4 regions of the Streptomyces sp. PTL18 genome follow, and region 1 is predicted to be linked to each of the others. Evidence: riboswitches for the same ligand, from Rfam matches in the RefSeq annotation. Region 1 holds a riboswitch; each other region holds the start of a gene.
What was found. A riboswitch is a leader RNA that binds a small molecule or an ion and turns the genes downstream of it on or off. The one in region 1 is predicted to bind cyclic di-AMP.
Positions count from the first base shown of each region.

Region 2: another riboswitch for cyclic di-AMP. It lies ahead of AC5WS8_RS16510 (C40 family peptidase); the one in region 1 lies ahead of AC5WS8_RS27080 (C40 family peptidase).
Region 3: another riboswitch for cyclic di-AMP. It lies ahead of AC5WS8_RS10195 (M23 family metallopeptidase); the one in region 1 lies ahead of AC5WS8_RS27080 (C40 family peptidase).
Region 4: another riboswitch for cyclic di-AMP. It lies ahead of AC5WS8_RS37290 (M23 family metallopeptidase); the one in region 1 lies ahead of AC5WS8_RS27080 (C40 family peptidase).

Region 1 is NZ_JCAJZO010000017.1:50,078-53,916, forward strand. Features, by position in the region: gene AC5WS8_RS27070 (ATP-dependent Clp protease proteolytic subunit) at 114-749, shown strand; gene AC5WS8_RS27075 (hypothetical protein) at 757-1,071, shown strand; cyclic di-AMP (ydaO/yuaA leader) riboswitch at 1,391-1,573, shown strand; gene AC5WS8_RS27080 (C40 family peptidase) at 1,577-2,050, shown strand; gene AC5WS8_RS27085 (DUF6328 family protein) at 2,220-2,756, shown strand; gene AC5WS8_RS27090 (ATP-binding protein) at 2,810-3,271, opposite strand; gene AC5WS8_RS27095 (helix-turn-helix domain-containing protein) at 3,524-3,839, shown strand, end outside.
Region 2 is NZ_JCAJZO010000007.1:261,892-265,730, reverse strand. Features, by position in the region: gene pcrA (DNA helicase PcrA) at 1-1,732, opposite strand, end outside; cyclic di-AMP (ydaO/yuaA leader) riboswitch at 2,015-2,185, shown strand; gene AC5WS8_RS16510 (C40 family peptidase) at 2,193-3,344, shown strand; gene AC5WS8_RS16505 (tellurite resistance/C4-dicarboxylate transporter family protein) at 3,593-3,839, shown strand, end outside.
Region 3 is NZ_JCAJZO010000004.1:251,485-255,323, forward strand. Features, by position in the region: gene AC5WS8_RS10190 (GntR family transcriptional regulator) at 102-797, opposite strand; gene AC5WS8_RS10195 (M23 family metallopeptidase) at 1,001-1,753, opposite strand; cyclic di-AMP (ydaO/yuaA leader) riboswitch at 1,766-1,916, opposite strand; gene AC5WS8_RS10200 (M16 family metallopeptidase) at 2,140-3,528, opposite strand; gene AC5WS8_RS10205 (M16 family metallopeptidase) at 3,525-3,839, opposite strand, start outside.
Region 4 is NZ_JCAJZO010000046.1:15,196-19,034, forward strand. Features, by position in the region: gene AC5WS8_RS37285 (PP2C family protein-serine/threonine phosphatase) at 344-1,489, shown strand; cyclic di-AMP (ydaO/yuaA leader) riboswitch at 1,705-1,862, shown strand; gene AC5WS8_RS37290 (M23 family metallopeptidase) at 1,874-2,887, shown strand; gene AC5WS8_RS37295 (aldo/keto reductase) at 2,970-3,839, shown strand, end outside.

The DNA.
Region 1 (3,839 bases):
GAGCAGGCTCGGAACCGCGCGCGCAGCCGCTTTCGCTGACAGCATGCTTCCCACCACCAGGAACGTACGTCCTGTACATTTTTTACAGGAGTCAGCCCGAGGAGGCGCATGCCATGAACCGACCGTCCGCCCGCCATGTCCTGCCCGAGTTCACGGAACGCACCGGCTACGGAAGCCGGACGCTCGATCCCTACGCGAAGCTCCTCGAGGAGCGGATCGTCTTCCTCGGCACGCCGGTCGACGAGATCTCGGCCAACGACGTGATGGCGCAGTTCATGCACCTCGAGTACCTGGATCCGGACCGGGACATCTCGCTGTACATCAACTCCCCCGGCGGCTCGTTCAGCGCGATGGCCGCCGTCTACGACACGATGCAGTACGTCGGCTGCGACGTGGAGACGATCTGCCTCGGGCAGGCGGCGTCGGCCGCGGCCGTGCTGCTCGCCGGGGGCACACCGGGCAAGCGGTTCGCACTGCCCGGCGCCCGCGTGGTCATCCGCCAGCCATCCCTGCCGGAGCCCGTTCAGGGGCAGGCCAGTGACCTGTTCATCCAGGCCGAAGAGCTGATGCGGGTTCGCGGCCGACTGGAGGAGATGCTCGTCCGGCACACCGGGCAGAGCCCGGAGCGGATCGCCGCCGACATCGAGCGTGACACGATCTTCGACGCGCCGGCGGCGGTGGAGTACGGCCTGATCGACCGCGTCATTCCCAGCCGCAGGGTCCCGCGCCCCACCCCCGGCACGAGGTGAGCCGCCGATGCTGCCACCGGAACTGCCCCCACTGCCCGCGCTGACCCGTGCCGAGGCGGAGTTGATCGACCGTTACCTCGACGTGGTCGACCTGCTCGGCCGCATCAACCCGGCGCACTCCGGGGACACCTACCGCGGTCTGCGCGCCGCGCAGGCACTGGTGAGCAAGGCGATGGCGTTGCGTGAGGCGCTGGAACTGATGCACCAGCGCGGGGAGAACGAGATGCACGGGCCCACCCTCGCCCGGGCCCTGCGCGTCCTCGACGGCGAACGCCGCGCGGCCCGCGTCACGGTGCCGCCGACCCGGTCTGACGGGCAGTGAGCAACCAGCCCACGACGCGCGGTTGCTCAAACGAGCCGAACGGGGTACCGCCGTCCGAGTAGATTCCTCTCCCTCCCGGGGCTGGGCAACGTCGCACAACGCGCCTGGCCCCAGGGCGGAATGATCTACTCCGGTGCAGGTCCGAGGCCTCGTCCTCTTCCTCAACCCTCTTCGAACGAAGGGCTGTCCACCCGAACGGGTGAGTGGTGAGTAATGCCACAAACCCCCGATTCCGTTGTGATTTTCCGACGCCTTTAGGTGAAGATCCCTCACTGACGACAAGCCCCCGCCACCGCGGCGGGGCGGTCCGGGCGGACGCCGAGTCCTGCCGCCGCCCGGATGACCGGTCGACAGGAGTGGATCGGCAGGAGTGGAGGACCCAGCAAGGCGGGCCGCCGGACAGATCCGTGCGGTCCTTGGGGTGAAGCCGCGTCAGCGGCCGGGCTACTTCGCCAGCCCGAATCCGACAGGTCATCCTTCACAGGCGGCTGACGAAGGGTTGCGCATGACCGCGCTCAATCGAGTCCCGTCGCTGCTGGGCCGGGCCGGAACGGCCTCCGCCCTCACCATCGCCGCCGTCGGCGGCAGCATCGCGGTCCCCGGTATCGCCCCCGACGCGTCCGCCGCGACGCCGGCGACGAGGGCACTGCAGGTCGCGGCGTCGAAGAAGGGATCCCCGTACCAGTACGGCGCCGCGGGACCGCGTCGCTTCGACTGCTCCGGGCTGACGCTGTACGCGTTCAAGAAGGCGGGCAAGACCCTGCCCCGGACGGCGGCGGCGCAGTACAACAAAACGCGGCACATCTCCGCCTCCCAGCGGCAGGCCGGGGACCTGGTGTTCTTCCACTCGGGCCGGAACGTCTACCACGTCGGCATCTACGCCGGGAAGGGCAAGATCTGGCACTCCCCGAAGACGGGGTCGGTGGTCAGGCTGGAGAAGATCTGGACGAGGAGCGTCTGGTACGGCCGCGTCCGCTGAGGCCCTGCGGCCCGGGGTGACGGGGGTTGCCTGCCGTCACCCCGCGACACGCCGCTCGACGGGGAGACGCGACAGTTCAGGCTGCGCAGCAGGCCCACCGGGCTCGATCGCTCCGGAAGCGACCCGCTGGGGCGGGCGTGAGGCAGGGGTGAGCGGATACTCGTTGACCATGGCCGACCGACCTCCCGAGCAGGCACGACGCGAGACCCCCCTGGAGCGTGCCGACCGCAACTTCACCGAGTTGCTGCAGGAGCTGCGTGTCACCCAGACAGGGGTGCAGATCCTGTTCGCGTTCCTGCTGACGCTGGCCTTCTCCCAGCGCTTCCCCACTCTGGACACGGTCCAGCGCACCACCTACGTGACGACGCTCCTGCTCGCCATGCTGGCCGCAGCCCTGTTCACGGCGCCCGCCGCGCTGCACCGGTCGCTGTTCCAGCAGAACGCCAAGCCCGCCATCGTGAGGATCTCCTCCCGTCTGGCGAAGGTCGGCATGGGGGTGCTGATGCTGGCGTTCACCGGATCGGTCCTGCTGGTGGTGGACGTGTCCCTCGGCCGGGTGGCCGGGCTCGCGGCCGGGGCGGGAACGCTGCTGGTCTGCCTGGGCCTGTGGCGCGTCCTGCCCTGGGTGGTGCGGCGCACGGTCGTCGTACCGCGGCAGGCCCCCGGCGGGCGGGACGACCGGGAGCCGACCGAGGGGTCCCGGTGACCGCCGGGCCTTCGGCAGCGGTCCGCACGGCGGCGGCCCGTCGCGATCTGCGTTCACGCCTCCCCCGGCCCCGGTGACGCGGCGACCGGCTGCATCGGCTTCGTCCACGGCAGCTCGATCGCGACCGTCTTGCCGCCCTCGCGGGTGGGTCGCACGCTCAGCTTCCCGCCGCACTCGGCGGTCAGACACCGGATGATCACCATGCCCCGCCCGTTGTCCTGCTGCACGGCCGCAGGCAGGCGCTTGGGGAAGCGCGGATGGCTGTCGGTGACCCCGATACGCAGTAATTCGTCGCGGTCGAGCGCGATGTCGACCGTGAAGGTGGGCGACTGCCCGAGGGTGTGCTGTACGGCGTTGGTGGCGAGTTCGGAGACGATCAGGCGGACGGTGTCGGCTACTTCCGCGTCGCCGGGCATCCCCCATTCGAGGAGGACGCTCGAGACGTATTTTCGGGCGGCGGAGACCGAGGCGGGATCGCTCGGCAGAGTGACGGATGCTTCCTGGTGGTCTGCCATGGCGACGTCGTCCCTTTCCACACGGGACCGGAGTCCGACACGGAGTGGTTGGTTCGAGTAAGGGTCCCGGACTTGGTGCTGCGCGCCAGCCTGCCACCACCTGGACCCTGTCGCGCCCGTTCCCCCGAGATATGCATATATCTGTCGCTCGAAGCGGTGAACTCTGCGACGACCGGCCGAGTTTGCGGTGCCCTCGGGCGCATCCTCTACCGTCTCGCCGTGCAACCGGGCGCCCTGCGGAAGGAGTCGGCCATGCAATACGGACCAGCGGTGCGCCGCCGCAAGCTCGGTGCCGAATTGCGCGCCCTGCGCCACCGGGCGGGCCTCACGAGCGGGGAGGCGGCCGGTCTCGTCGGCTGGCACCAGTCGAAGGTGAGCCGCATCGAGACGGGCTCCAGCGGGGTCAAGCCGGCGGACGTCCGCCTGCTGCTGGACGCGTACGGCGTTCAGGACCCGGAGCTGCGGGAACTGCTGCTGGTGCTGGCGGGCTCGGAGGACGGTGGCGGCCGGCAGAACTGGTGGCACGCCTACCGCGGGGTGCTGCCTCCGGCCTACCGTGATTTCATCA
Region 2 (3,839 bases), on a different contig from region 1:
TCGAGGACTGCAACTCGGCGAGGTAGCCGGTGCGTTCCAGGACGGCCTCGAGAACCGTGGCCGGTCCGGCACCCGACTCCACGATCGTGCGCAGCTCGTCCATGAGCGCGTTGAACCGCTTGACCGCGTTGGTGGAACGGGCCGCCATGCCGTACGCCTCGTCCACGCGGCGCAGCGCCTGCGCGAAGCTGGTCTTCTCGCGCTGGGCGAGGGCGTCGATCATCGCCTCGGCACGCTCACCGATCCCCCGCTTGGGCACGTTCAGGATGCGCCGCAGCGGAACGGAGTCCTCCGGGTTGGCCAGCACCCGCAGGTAGGCGAGGACGTCCCGGACCTCCTTGCGCTCGTAGAAGCGGACGCCGCCGACGACCTTGTAGGGCAGGCCGACCCGGATGAACACCTCTTCGAAGACTCGGGACTGGGCGTTGGTGCGGTAGAAGACGGCGACGTCGCCCGCCTTCGCCTCGCCCGCGTCCGTGAGGCGGTCTATCTCGTCGGCGACGAACTGGGCCTCGTCGTGCTCGGTGTCGGCGACATAGCCGGTGATCCGGGCGCCGGCGCCGGCGTTGGTCCACAGATTCTTGGGGCGGCGGGACTCGTTGCGCTCGATGACCGCGTTGGCGGCGCTCAGGATGGTCTGGGTGGAGCGGTAGTTCTGCTCCAGCAGGATCGTCGTGGCGTCCGGGTAGTCCTCCTCGAACTGGAGGATGTTGCGGATGGTCGCGCCGCGGAAGGCGTAGATCGACTGGTCGGCATCACCGACGACGCACAGTTCGGCGGGCGGGACGTCGTGCTCGCCGGGCGGGACGTCCGCCGGGTGCCCGAAGGTGCCGACGAGTTCGCGCACCAGGGCGTACTGGGCGTGGTTGGTGTCCTGGTACTCGTCGACGAGCACATGGCGGAAGCGGCGGCGGTAGTGCTCGGCGACATCCGGGAAGGCGCGCAGCAGGTTGACCGTCGTCATGATCAGGTCGTCGAAGTCGAGCGCGTTCGCCTCGCGCAGCCGGGACTGGTAGAGCGCGTACGCCTGGGCGAGGGTCTTCTCGAAGCCGTCGGACGCCTGGGCGGCGAAGTCCTCCTCGTCGATCAGCTCGTTCTTCAGGTTGGAGATCTTGGCGCTGAAGGACTTGGGCGGAAAGCGCTTCGGGTCCAGGTCCAGGTCACGGCAGACGAGCGCCATCAGACGCTTGCTGTCGGCGGCGTCGTAGATGGAGAAGGAGGAGGTGAAGCCGAGCTTCTTGCTCTCCCGGCGCAGGATGCGGACACAGGCGCTGTGGAAGGTCATCACCCACATCGCGTTCGCGCGCGGGCCGACGAGCTGCTCGACCCGCTCCTTCATCTCGCCCGCGGCCTTGTTGGTGAAGGTGATCGCGAGGATCTGCCCGGGATGGACGCCCCGCTCGGCCAGCAGATACGCGATGCGGTGGGTGAGCACGCGGGTCTTGCCGGAGCCGGCGCCGGCGACGATGAGCAGCGGGGAGCCGGCGTGCACGACGGCAGCGCGCTGGTTCTCGTTCAGCCCCTCCAGCAGGGCCCTCATGTCGACGGCAGGGCGGTGCGCGCCGTTGCGGTAGTAGGCGTCCCTGTCCGGGGGCAGGTCGAACTCCCCGCCGAACAGATCGTCCGGAACCGGCTCCGGAGCGTGATCGTCCTCGGGCGGCGGGGGCTCCTCCTCCTGGGCCGGAGTGGCCTTGAGGTCCGCCAGGAAGCTGTCGTCAAAGAGGCTGCTCATCGCTCTCCGAGTCTAGGCCGCCCCACCGACAGCCGGTCGCCGCCCTGGAAACTCCACGGCCCGGAACCGGATCCCGCCCCCGGCGACGCCCGAAATCGAGCACCGGACGCCTCGTCACCGAGGAGAATCGTCGACTCACGGTCGGTACTCGAGAACGGGGGCGCCGGAAAAGGTCACGAATACGTATCGGGCATATCACGCATCAACCTTCACAGGAGCCCCAACAGTTGGCTACCGTGCCGGGCGGGCCGTACGACCCCCACCGGCGAACGTCGCCGGGCCGCGCGGCCTCCGCCGAGTCCGGTGCCCCCGTGGCAGCCGGAGCCGGGGACCCACCCGACCTTGGGGTGAATCGGCCAACCGCCCTGCGCGGTACGGCCGTAGGGCACACCTTCCGGAACAACCCGCCCGAACCCGACAGCTAACCCGGTAGGCGGTGCATCGGAAGGAGACGCCTCTCATGGCGCCGCACCGCAAGCCGCGTCCCGCGGGCACACGCATGGCCGGCATACGCACCCCCGCACTCGCGACGGCTGCCCTCACCTCCGTGGCCCTGCTCTCGCAGACCGCCAACGCCGCACCCTCCGCCGACGGCAGGCCGAGCGTCGAGGAGGTCGAGAAGAAGGTCGACGACCTCTACCGCCGCGCCGAGTCGGCCACCGATCAGTACAACGCGGCCAAGGAGAGAACGGACCGGCAGCGGGAGCGCGTCACCGCGCTCCTCGACGACGTCGCAAGACGTACCGGGAAGCTCAACGAGGCGCGGGACCGGCTGGGTTCCTTCGCCGCGGCCCAGTACCGCACGGGTGAGGTGGCCCCCGACACCGCCACCTTCCTCCTCGCCGACACGCCGCAGGACTACTTCGACCAGACCCAGCTGATGAGCCGGCTCACCGGCCGTCAGAAGGAAGCGGTCGACGAGTACGTCACCGAGCAGGCCGCGACGATGAAGAAGCGGCGGGAGGCCACCGAGAGCCTGCGGTCGCTCACCGAGTCGCAGCAGAGGCTCCGGTCGGCCAAGACGGACGTCCAGAAGAAGCTGGCCGCCGCGCGGGACCTGCTGTCCGAACTGACCGCGCAGGAGAAGGCACGGCTCGCCGCGCTCGAGAAGAAGAAGCAGGAGGAGGCGCAGCGGCAGGCGGAGGAGCTGGCACGGCAGCAGGCGGCGCAGCAGCAGGCGGCGCAGCAGCAGCCGTCCACCGCCACGACCGGCTCGTCGGGCTCTTCCACGGGCTCCACGGACTCCTCGTACGCGACGCAGGCCGCCGAGGCGCTGGCGTTCGCCCGTGCGCAGATCGGCAAGCCGTACGTGTGGGGTGCCACCGGGCCCGGCTCGTACGACTGCTCGGGTCTGACCCAGGCCGCCTGGAAGGCCGCCGGGGTGTCGCTGCCGCGCACCACCTATGACCAGGTGAACGCGGGCACGACGGTCTCACTCGCGGACGCGCGCCCCGGCGACCTGATCTTCTTCTACGACGACATCAGCCATGTCGGTCTCTACATCGGCAACGGCATGATGATCCATGCGCCGAAGCCGGGGGCGTACGTCCGCGAGGAGTCGATCTACTACGGGGGCGCGTCGATCATCCACAGTGTGGTGCGACCGGCCTGACCCGGCGCCTGTCCGGCCACGCGCGCGTGCTCACCCTGTACGGCCACGCGCGCTCACCCCGCCCGGCCACGCGCGTGCCCCGTCCGGCAGGCGCGCGGTGACGTCTTTGCCGTACGCGCGCGTGGTGACGCCTGTGCCGGTGCGCGCGTGGTGACGCCCGCCGTCCGGCACGCGCGCGTGGGGTTGTTTTCCGCGGTGGCGCGCGCGCCCCGTACGCAACCCGCGTGCGCGTCCCTAGCATCGGGCGCATGTCAGGCACCTCCGCGCTGCGCGCCTGGTGGGCGCCGCGTCCGCCCGCCACCGGGGCCGCCGTCATGGCGACCGGCGTCCTGTCGGTCGGCTTGCACCTGACCGGCCACCAGGTCCTCTCCCGCATCGCCCTGGTTCTGGCGGGCACCGCCTGGTTGGGGCTCGCCGCCGACATCGCCCTGCGACTGCTGTGGCACCGGGAGCAGTGGCGGACCCGGACCGGTTCAGCGGCGGCGCTCACCGTGG
Region 3 (3,839 bases), on a different contig from region 1:
GCGACGCGCCGAAATGACGCACCAAAGTTTTCGGAGGTGCGCAAAAAAGGCAGCCGAAAACAGGCCCCGCCGGATATCCCTCTTTGTATACGGTGCCCGTGTTAATGCCGGAGCGCGGAGATGTTTACGCCGTGTTGCGAAGTCCTCACACGTTCCGGGCGGTCCGGACCGCCCGGAAAGCGGAGCCGGTGCGCGGACGTCGAGCGTTCCGTGTGCAGCGCCGTGATCGCCCGCGCGCGCTCGCTGTCGCCGCGTGCGACGGCGTCCACGATGCCGCCGTGCTCGGCCCAGGACTCCGCGGGGTCGGCCGGCGCGTCGACCGTGTACGTCCATGTGATCTTGTGCCTCAGCTGTGCGAGCGTCGAGGTCAGCGCGGGGCTCCCGCAGGCCTGCGCCAGCGTCTCGTGGAACCAGCCGCCCAGAGAGCGCAGATCCTCGCTGTTGCCCCTCCTGGCCCGCTCCTGGCCCAGTCTGACCAGGCCGCGCAGCACCTTGAGGTGGGCCTCGGTGCGCCGCTGCGCGGCCCGCGCGGCTCCGAGCGGTTCCAGCAGCATCCGCATCTCCAGCAGGTCGGCGGCCTCCTGTTCGGTGGGCTCCGCCACGCACGCGCCCGCGTGCCGGCGGGTCACGACGAAGCCCTCGGCCTCCAGGGTGCGCAGCGCCTCGCGCACGGGGACACGGGAGACGCCGTAGCGCCGCGCGAGGAGTTCCTCGGTGAGCCGGCTGCCGCGCTCGTAGACACCCGCGACGATGTCATCGCGGATCGCCGTGCAGACCGAGTGCGCCGGAATACGCATGACCGACCTCCGCCTTAATCCCCGTGAAACGTACGCGATTGGCGCGTGTTCAACCGACTCTATTGCAGCGGACCAAAATCTCCGACGGGGAGCTGAAATCCATGCATATTTTTTGGACACACAGCCGTTCGAAAGCCCACGACGGCCCCGGCTGATCAGCCGGGGCCGTCGGGTGCGGGCGCGCCCGTCGCGGGCGCGGGCCGTCAGACGTTCACGCCGTGCGCGCGGAGGTAGGCGACGGGGTCGATGTCCGAGCCGTACTCGGGAGTGGTACGGGCCTCGAAGTGCAGGTGCGGTCCCGTGGTGTTGCCCGTGGACCCGGAGAGGGCTATCCGCTGGCCGGGGGTGACCCGCTGCCCCACGGAGACGCCGATGGACGACAGGTGGCCGTACTGGGTGTAGGTGCCGTCGTTCATCCTGATGACGATCTGGTTGCCGTACGCACCGCCCCAGCCGGTCCGGACCACGGTGCCGGAGCCGACGGCGTGCACGGGCGTGCCCGTGGCGGCGTGGAAGTCGATGCCGGTGTGGGCGCCGGAGGACCACAGGGAGCCGCCGGTCTTGTAGCCGGTGGACACATAGGAGTCGGAGATCGGCGGCACGAACGTGTTGAGTCGCCTGCGCTCGGCGTCGCGTGCGGCCCGCTCCTTGGCCTCCCGCTCCTGCCGGGCCTTCTCGGCGGCCTTCCTGCGCGCGGCCTCCTCGGCCTGCTTCCGCTCGGCGGCCTGCTTCTGGACGGCGGCCTGTGCGTCGATCTTCTCGGCGACCGAGTCACCGAGGGTGACGGCCTGGAGCAGTCCGGTCTGTTGGACGGGGGCGCCGGCGGCCAGGGCCGGGGCGGCCAGGGTGCCGAGGACACCGGTGGTGGTGAGCGCGGCGACGCCGACGGCGTTCGCAGTCGTACGCTTCACACGGCTGGGGGGACGGTGCTTCCCGGTGGCGCAGGTGAACGCCATGAAGTGGCTGGTCCTTTCCTTCCCTCTCGCCTACCGGGTTAGCTGACGGGTTCGGAGCAGGAAGGTCTCCTACGGGCTTGCGCCCGATTCACCCCAGGGACTGTGGTTTTGGGTCCCCGGCTCCCCTGGCTCGCGCCGTACGGGGACTCGGCGATGACTGTCCGCTGCCGCGGGTGCGGCGCACTGCCTGACGAACAGCCCGAACGAAGCTAAGGGGACCGGCTTTCAATCAGCAAACAGAGAACGGGGTTTGTAGCGCATCCCACAGGGCAGAGAGGCAACCTCTGTGGCAATACGGACAAACCCGCCGACGGGCGGGGCCCCGATGACACGGAAGGTCACCGGGGCCCCCGGGACGGCGCGAGAAACGCGCGCGTGCGTGCTTTCTACTCGGCTGCGACGACGCTGACTTCACCGATGCCGAGCGCCTCGACAGGCTCCTTGATCTGGGCGGCGTCGCCCACCAGAACGGTGACCAGGCGGTCCACGGGGAACGCGTTCACCACGGCCGCGGTGGCCTCGACCGTGCCCGTGGCGGCCAGCTCCTGATACAGCGTCGACTGGTAGTGGTCCGGCAGGTGCTGCTCGACCTGGTCGGCGAGCGTGCTCGCGACGGCCGCCGCCGTCTCGAACTTCAGCGGTGCCACCCCCACCAGGTTCTGCACGGCGACATCGCGCTCGGCGTCCGTCAGGCCCTCGGCGGCGAGCGTGCGCAGCACCTTCCACAGGTCGTCGAGCGCCGGGCCGGTGTTCGGCGTGTCGACCGAGCCGCTGATGGCGAGCATCGCGGCGCCCGTGCCGTCGGGCGCGGAGCGCAGCACCTGGCCGAAGGCCCGCACCCCGTAGGTGTAGCCCTTCTCCTCGCGCAGGACGCGGTCCAGGCGGGAGGTGAGGGTGCCGCCGAGGCAGTACGTGCCGAGCACCTGGGCGGGCCACACGCGGTCGTGGCGGTCGGGCCCGATACGGCCGATGAGCAGCTGTGTCTGGACGGCGCCGGGACGGTCCACGATGATCACGCGGCCGGTGTCGTCGGCGGTCACCGGGGGCACCGGGCGCGGCTTGGATGGCTCCCCCGTCCAGGCGCCGAGAGTGTCGTCGAGGAGCGCGTCGAGATCGATCCCGGTGAGGTCGCCGACCACGACCGCGGTGGACGTCGCCGGGCGCACATACCGCTCGTGGAACGCGCGGACGGCGGCGGCGTCGATGTTCGCGACCGTCTCCTCGGTGCCCTGCCGCGGGCGGGACATGCGCGAGGCCGCCGGGAACAGCTCCTTGGAGAGCTCCTTGGCGGCGCGGCGGGCCGGGTTGGCCGTCTCGTGCGGGATCTCGTCGAGGCGGTTGCGCACCAGGCGTTCCACCTCGCTGTCCGCGAAGGCCGGCGACCTGAGAGCGTCGGCGAGCAGCCCGAGCGCCTTGGGGAGGCGGGAGACGGGCACCTCGAGGGAGAGGCGGACGCCGGGGTGGTCGGCGTGCGAGTCGAGGGTGGCGCCGCAGCGCTCCAGCTCGGCGGCGAACTCCTCGGCGGAGTGCTTGTCGGTGCCCTCGGAGAAGGCGCGCGCCATGATCGTGGCGACGCCGTCGAGGCCGGCCGGCTCGGCGTCCAGGGGGGCGTCGAGGAGCACCTCGACGGCGACGACCTGCTGGCCGGGGCGGTGGCAGCGCAGCACGGTCAGGCCGTTGTCGAGCGTGCCGCGCTGGGGCGCCGGGAACGCCCAGGGCCGGGCCTCGCCGGGCTGGGGCTGCGGGTGGAAGTCCATGGTCGCGAGCTCGGTCACTTCGCCGACTCCTCGGTCTCGTCGGTGGTCTCGGCTGCTTCCGGGGCCTCGGTCGCGACCGGTTCGTACACGAGCACCGCGCGGTTGTCGGGGCGCAGGCGGGCCTCGGCGATCTCCTGCACCTCCTCGGCGGTGACCTCCAGCACGCGCTTGACGGCGGTCAGAGCGAGTTGCGGGTCGCCGAACAGCACGGCGTACCGGCACAGTTCGTCCGCCCGGCCGGCGACCGTGCCGAGCCGGTCCAGCCACTCGCGCTCCAACTGGGCCTGGGCGCGCTCCATTTCCTCGGCCGTCGGCCCCCGCTCGGCGAA
Region 4 (3,839 bases), on a different contig from region 1:
GCAGGGCACCGAGGCCCATGACCGGACCGAGGCCCATGACCCGTCCGGTGGGTGTCCTCCCGACCGTGACGACCGGCGACGCGGCCGGCCTGACGGCCGGCTTGCCCGGGCCCCTGGAGCCCCGGTAGCCGCCCGAGCCCCTGGAACCACCGAGGAGGCCTCTGGAACCACCAAGGAGGCCCCTGGAACCACCAAGCCCCCTGGAACCACCGAGGAGGCCTCTGGAACCACCAAGCCCCGTCGAACCGCCCAAGCCCCTGAAGTCACCCGACCCTTCGGAGCGCCCGTGCCCGCCCCCGACGCCCCAGCCCCGCTGCCCGCCCCCGGCGCGAGGGAGGCTGCGGTGCCGACGTGCGCCGAGGCCGAGGCGGAAGCCGGGACGGAGGTCGAGGAGCGGGGGATCTCGTACGCGCGGGCCTTCCTGAGCGCCCTGCCCTGGCTGCTGATCGCCGGCGGGGTCTGCTTCGACCTCTTCGCCCCGTCCGACTACACGGCCGGCCCCCTCTTCACCGCCGCGCCGCTCGTGGCCGCTCCGCTGTTCTCGTTGCGCGGCACCGTCCTCACCGGCCTGACCGCCGTCGTGGTGGTCCTCGGGGTCCACCTCGGGCTCGGCGTGCTCGGACAGGCCGGGGAGATCACCGAGGGGGCCACGGTCGTCACCGTCTCGGCCCTCGCCGTCCTCATCAACGTGCTCGTCCGCCGCAACGTGGCCCGCCTCGCCTCCGCCCGCCAGATCGCCGAGGCCGCGCAGCGCGCGGTGCTGCCCGAACCCGCAGACCGGATCGGTGGGCTGGACATCGCCGCCCGCTACGAGGCCGCCCAGGCCGACGCGTTCATCGGCGGCGACCTGTACACCGTCCAGGACTCCCCGCACGGGGTGCGGCTCGTCGTCGGCGACGTACGCGGAAAGGGCATGGGGGCGGTCACCGTCGTGGCCGTGGTGATCGGCGCCTTCCGGGAGGCCGCCGAACAGGAGCCGGCGCTCGAGGCCGTCGCCCAGCGCCTGGAGCGGGCGCTGTCGCGGGACCGCGCCGAGCGCGAGGACCCCGAGGGGTTCGAGGGGTTCACCACCGCGGTGCTCGCCGAGATCCCGCACGGCTCCGGCGTCGTCCGCATCGTCAACCGCGGCCACCCCTCGCCGCTGCTCCTGCTGCCGGACGGCTCCCTGCGCGAGCTCGGGGCCCGTGACCCGGCACCGCCGCTCGGCATGGGCGACCTCGGCGTCCGGCCCGGCCGGGCGGAGGAGTGGGAGTTCCCGCCCGGCTCCATGCTGCTCTTCTACACCGACGGCGTCTCGGAGGCCCGCGACGCGCACGGCCGGTTCTACGACCCCGCCGTCCGTCTCGCCGGCCGGGTCTTCCCCGGCCCCGGCGCCCTGCTGAGCACCGTCACGCGTGAGGTCGCCCGGCACACCGGCGGCCGCGGCACGGACGACATGGCTCTGCTGGCCGTCCGCAGGCCCACGCCCCCGAATGATCACGGTGGGTGATCGAGCGATGCTCCTGTGCATAACAACTGACATACCGTCACTACACATGAGGCTTCCGAGGTGTGGGTGACTCGCCCGTTTTCCTCCGTTCAGGCGGTGAAAGTCCTGGTCGACGAAGGGAAGGGATCTGTCCGAACGGCTTGGAATACAGGCCCCGCGTCTATTAACGTTCGATAACGCAGCGCGGTCGTCCCAGCCGTCACCAGAGGCGGCTCCGTGCGCGCCTGCCGAATCCCGCGAGGGAGCCGGGGAACCACCACCTTGGGGTGAATCGAGCGGATACCGCCGTGGTCGCACGGACGGTATACGCGCGTAGGAGACCTTCCTGCTCCGAACCCGTCAGCTAACCCGGTAGGCGAGACGGAAGGAAAGGAGTGCGCCCACGTGGCGTTCAACCGGCCTGCCCAGAGCACCTCGTCCGCCCCGAACGGCACCCAGACGCTCGGCCTCGCGCCCGGCACCGACGAGGGCCCCTGGGAGGAGTGGAACCCCACCGAGGACTCCCTCCGTCCCGTCCGCGGCCGGCACCGCGTCGCCAAGCAGCGCGGGGGCGGACTCGCCCGCAGCTCCACGGTCCTCGGCGTCGGTGTGATGGCCGCCGTCGGCGCCGGTGGCATGGCCACCGCGCAGTCCGGCAAGCCGCCGGTGTCCATATCGCTGCCGGACCTCTCCTCGGTCACGGAGTCCGCCAAGGCCCTCATCGGTGACGACTCCGGGGCTCCCGGGAGCTCGGCCACCGCGCTCAGCAGCGTCGGCCAGACCGACGCCACGGACGCCTCCGGCTCCAAGGGCGCGGGCGAGGCGCTGCGCGCCCGGATCATGCAGCAGGCCGTGTCCCAGCAGGAGCGGATCGCACGGACGGCGGCGCAGGCCGCCGAGGACGCCGCCGTGAAGAAGGCCGCCGCCGCGGCGGCCAAGGCGCAGGACGACGCGCAGGCCCGGGCCGCCGCGGAGAAGAAGAAGGCCGAGGAGGCCGCGCGGCTCGCCGAACTGGCCAAGCAGTTCACACTGCCGACCTCCTCCTACACCCTGACCTCCCGCTTCGGTGACGCCGGTGCCATGTGGTCCTCCGGCTACCACACCGGTCTGGACTTCGCCGCGCCCACCGGCACGCTCATCAAGGCCGTCCACAGCGGCACGATCACGGCGGCGGGCTGGGCCGGCTCGTACGGCTACCGCACGATCCTCACCCTCGACGACGGCACCGAGCTGTGGTTCTGCCACCAGTCGTCGATCAGCGTGTCGGTCGGGCAGAAGGTCGGCACGGGCGATGTCATCGGCCGCGTGGGCGCGACCGGCAACGTCACCGGGCCGCACCTGCACCTGGAGGTCCACCCGGACGGCGGCGCCGCGATCGACCCGATGGCATGGCTGCAGAGCAAGGGCCTCAACCCCTGACCCCACGCGGCAGCGCGCCCGTTTGCAAGATCTTTGCGGACGCCCGGAAGACCCCGGCCCGGTTCGGGCGTTGACGAGGAGCATGACTTCTCTTCGCAAGCTGGGTTCGTCCGATCTCGAGGTCTTCCCCCTGTCCCTCGGTGGGAACGTCTTCGGCTGGACCGCCGACGAGACGCAGTCCTTCGCCGTCCTCGACGCCTACGCGCAGGCGGGCGGCAACTTCGTCGACACGGCCGACGTGTACTCGGCCTGGGCGCCGGGCAACAAGGGCGGTGAGTCCGAGACCGTCATCGGCAAGTGGCTCAAGGCGCGCGGCAACCGCTCCGACGTCCTCATCGCCACCAAGGTCAGCCAGCACCCCGACTACCGGGGCCTGACCGCCGCCAACATCAAGGCGGCGGCCGACGCGTCCCTGCGCCGTCTGGGCACCGACTACATCGATCTCTACTACACCCACTTCGACCAGCCCGAGGTGCCGGTCGAGGAGATCATCGGCGCGCTGGACGAGCTGGTGAAGGCGGGCAAGGTGCGCGCCATCGCCGCCTCCAACATCTCCGCCGAGCGCCTCCAGGAGTCGCTGGACTTCTCCGACCGGGAGAACCTGGCGCGGTACGTGGCGCTCCAGCCGCACTACAACCTGGTCTCGCGCGACACCTACGAGGGGACGCTGCAGGACGTCGCCTCCCGGGCCGGGCTCGCGGCGGTTCCGTACTACGCGCTCGCGTCGGGCTTCCTGACCGGTAAGTACCGGCCGGGTACGACGGTGGAGTCGGCGCGCGCGCAGGGCGCGGGCAAGTACCTGGAGACCGAGCGCGGGCAGCGGGTCCTGTCGGCACTGGACGAGGTCGCCGAGGCCCGGGGCGCCGAGATCCCGACGGTGGCGCTCGCCTGGCTGGCGGCCCAGCCGACGGTCGCGGCCCCGATCGCCTCGGCGCGGACGGTGGAGCAGCTG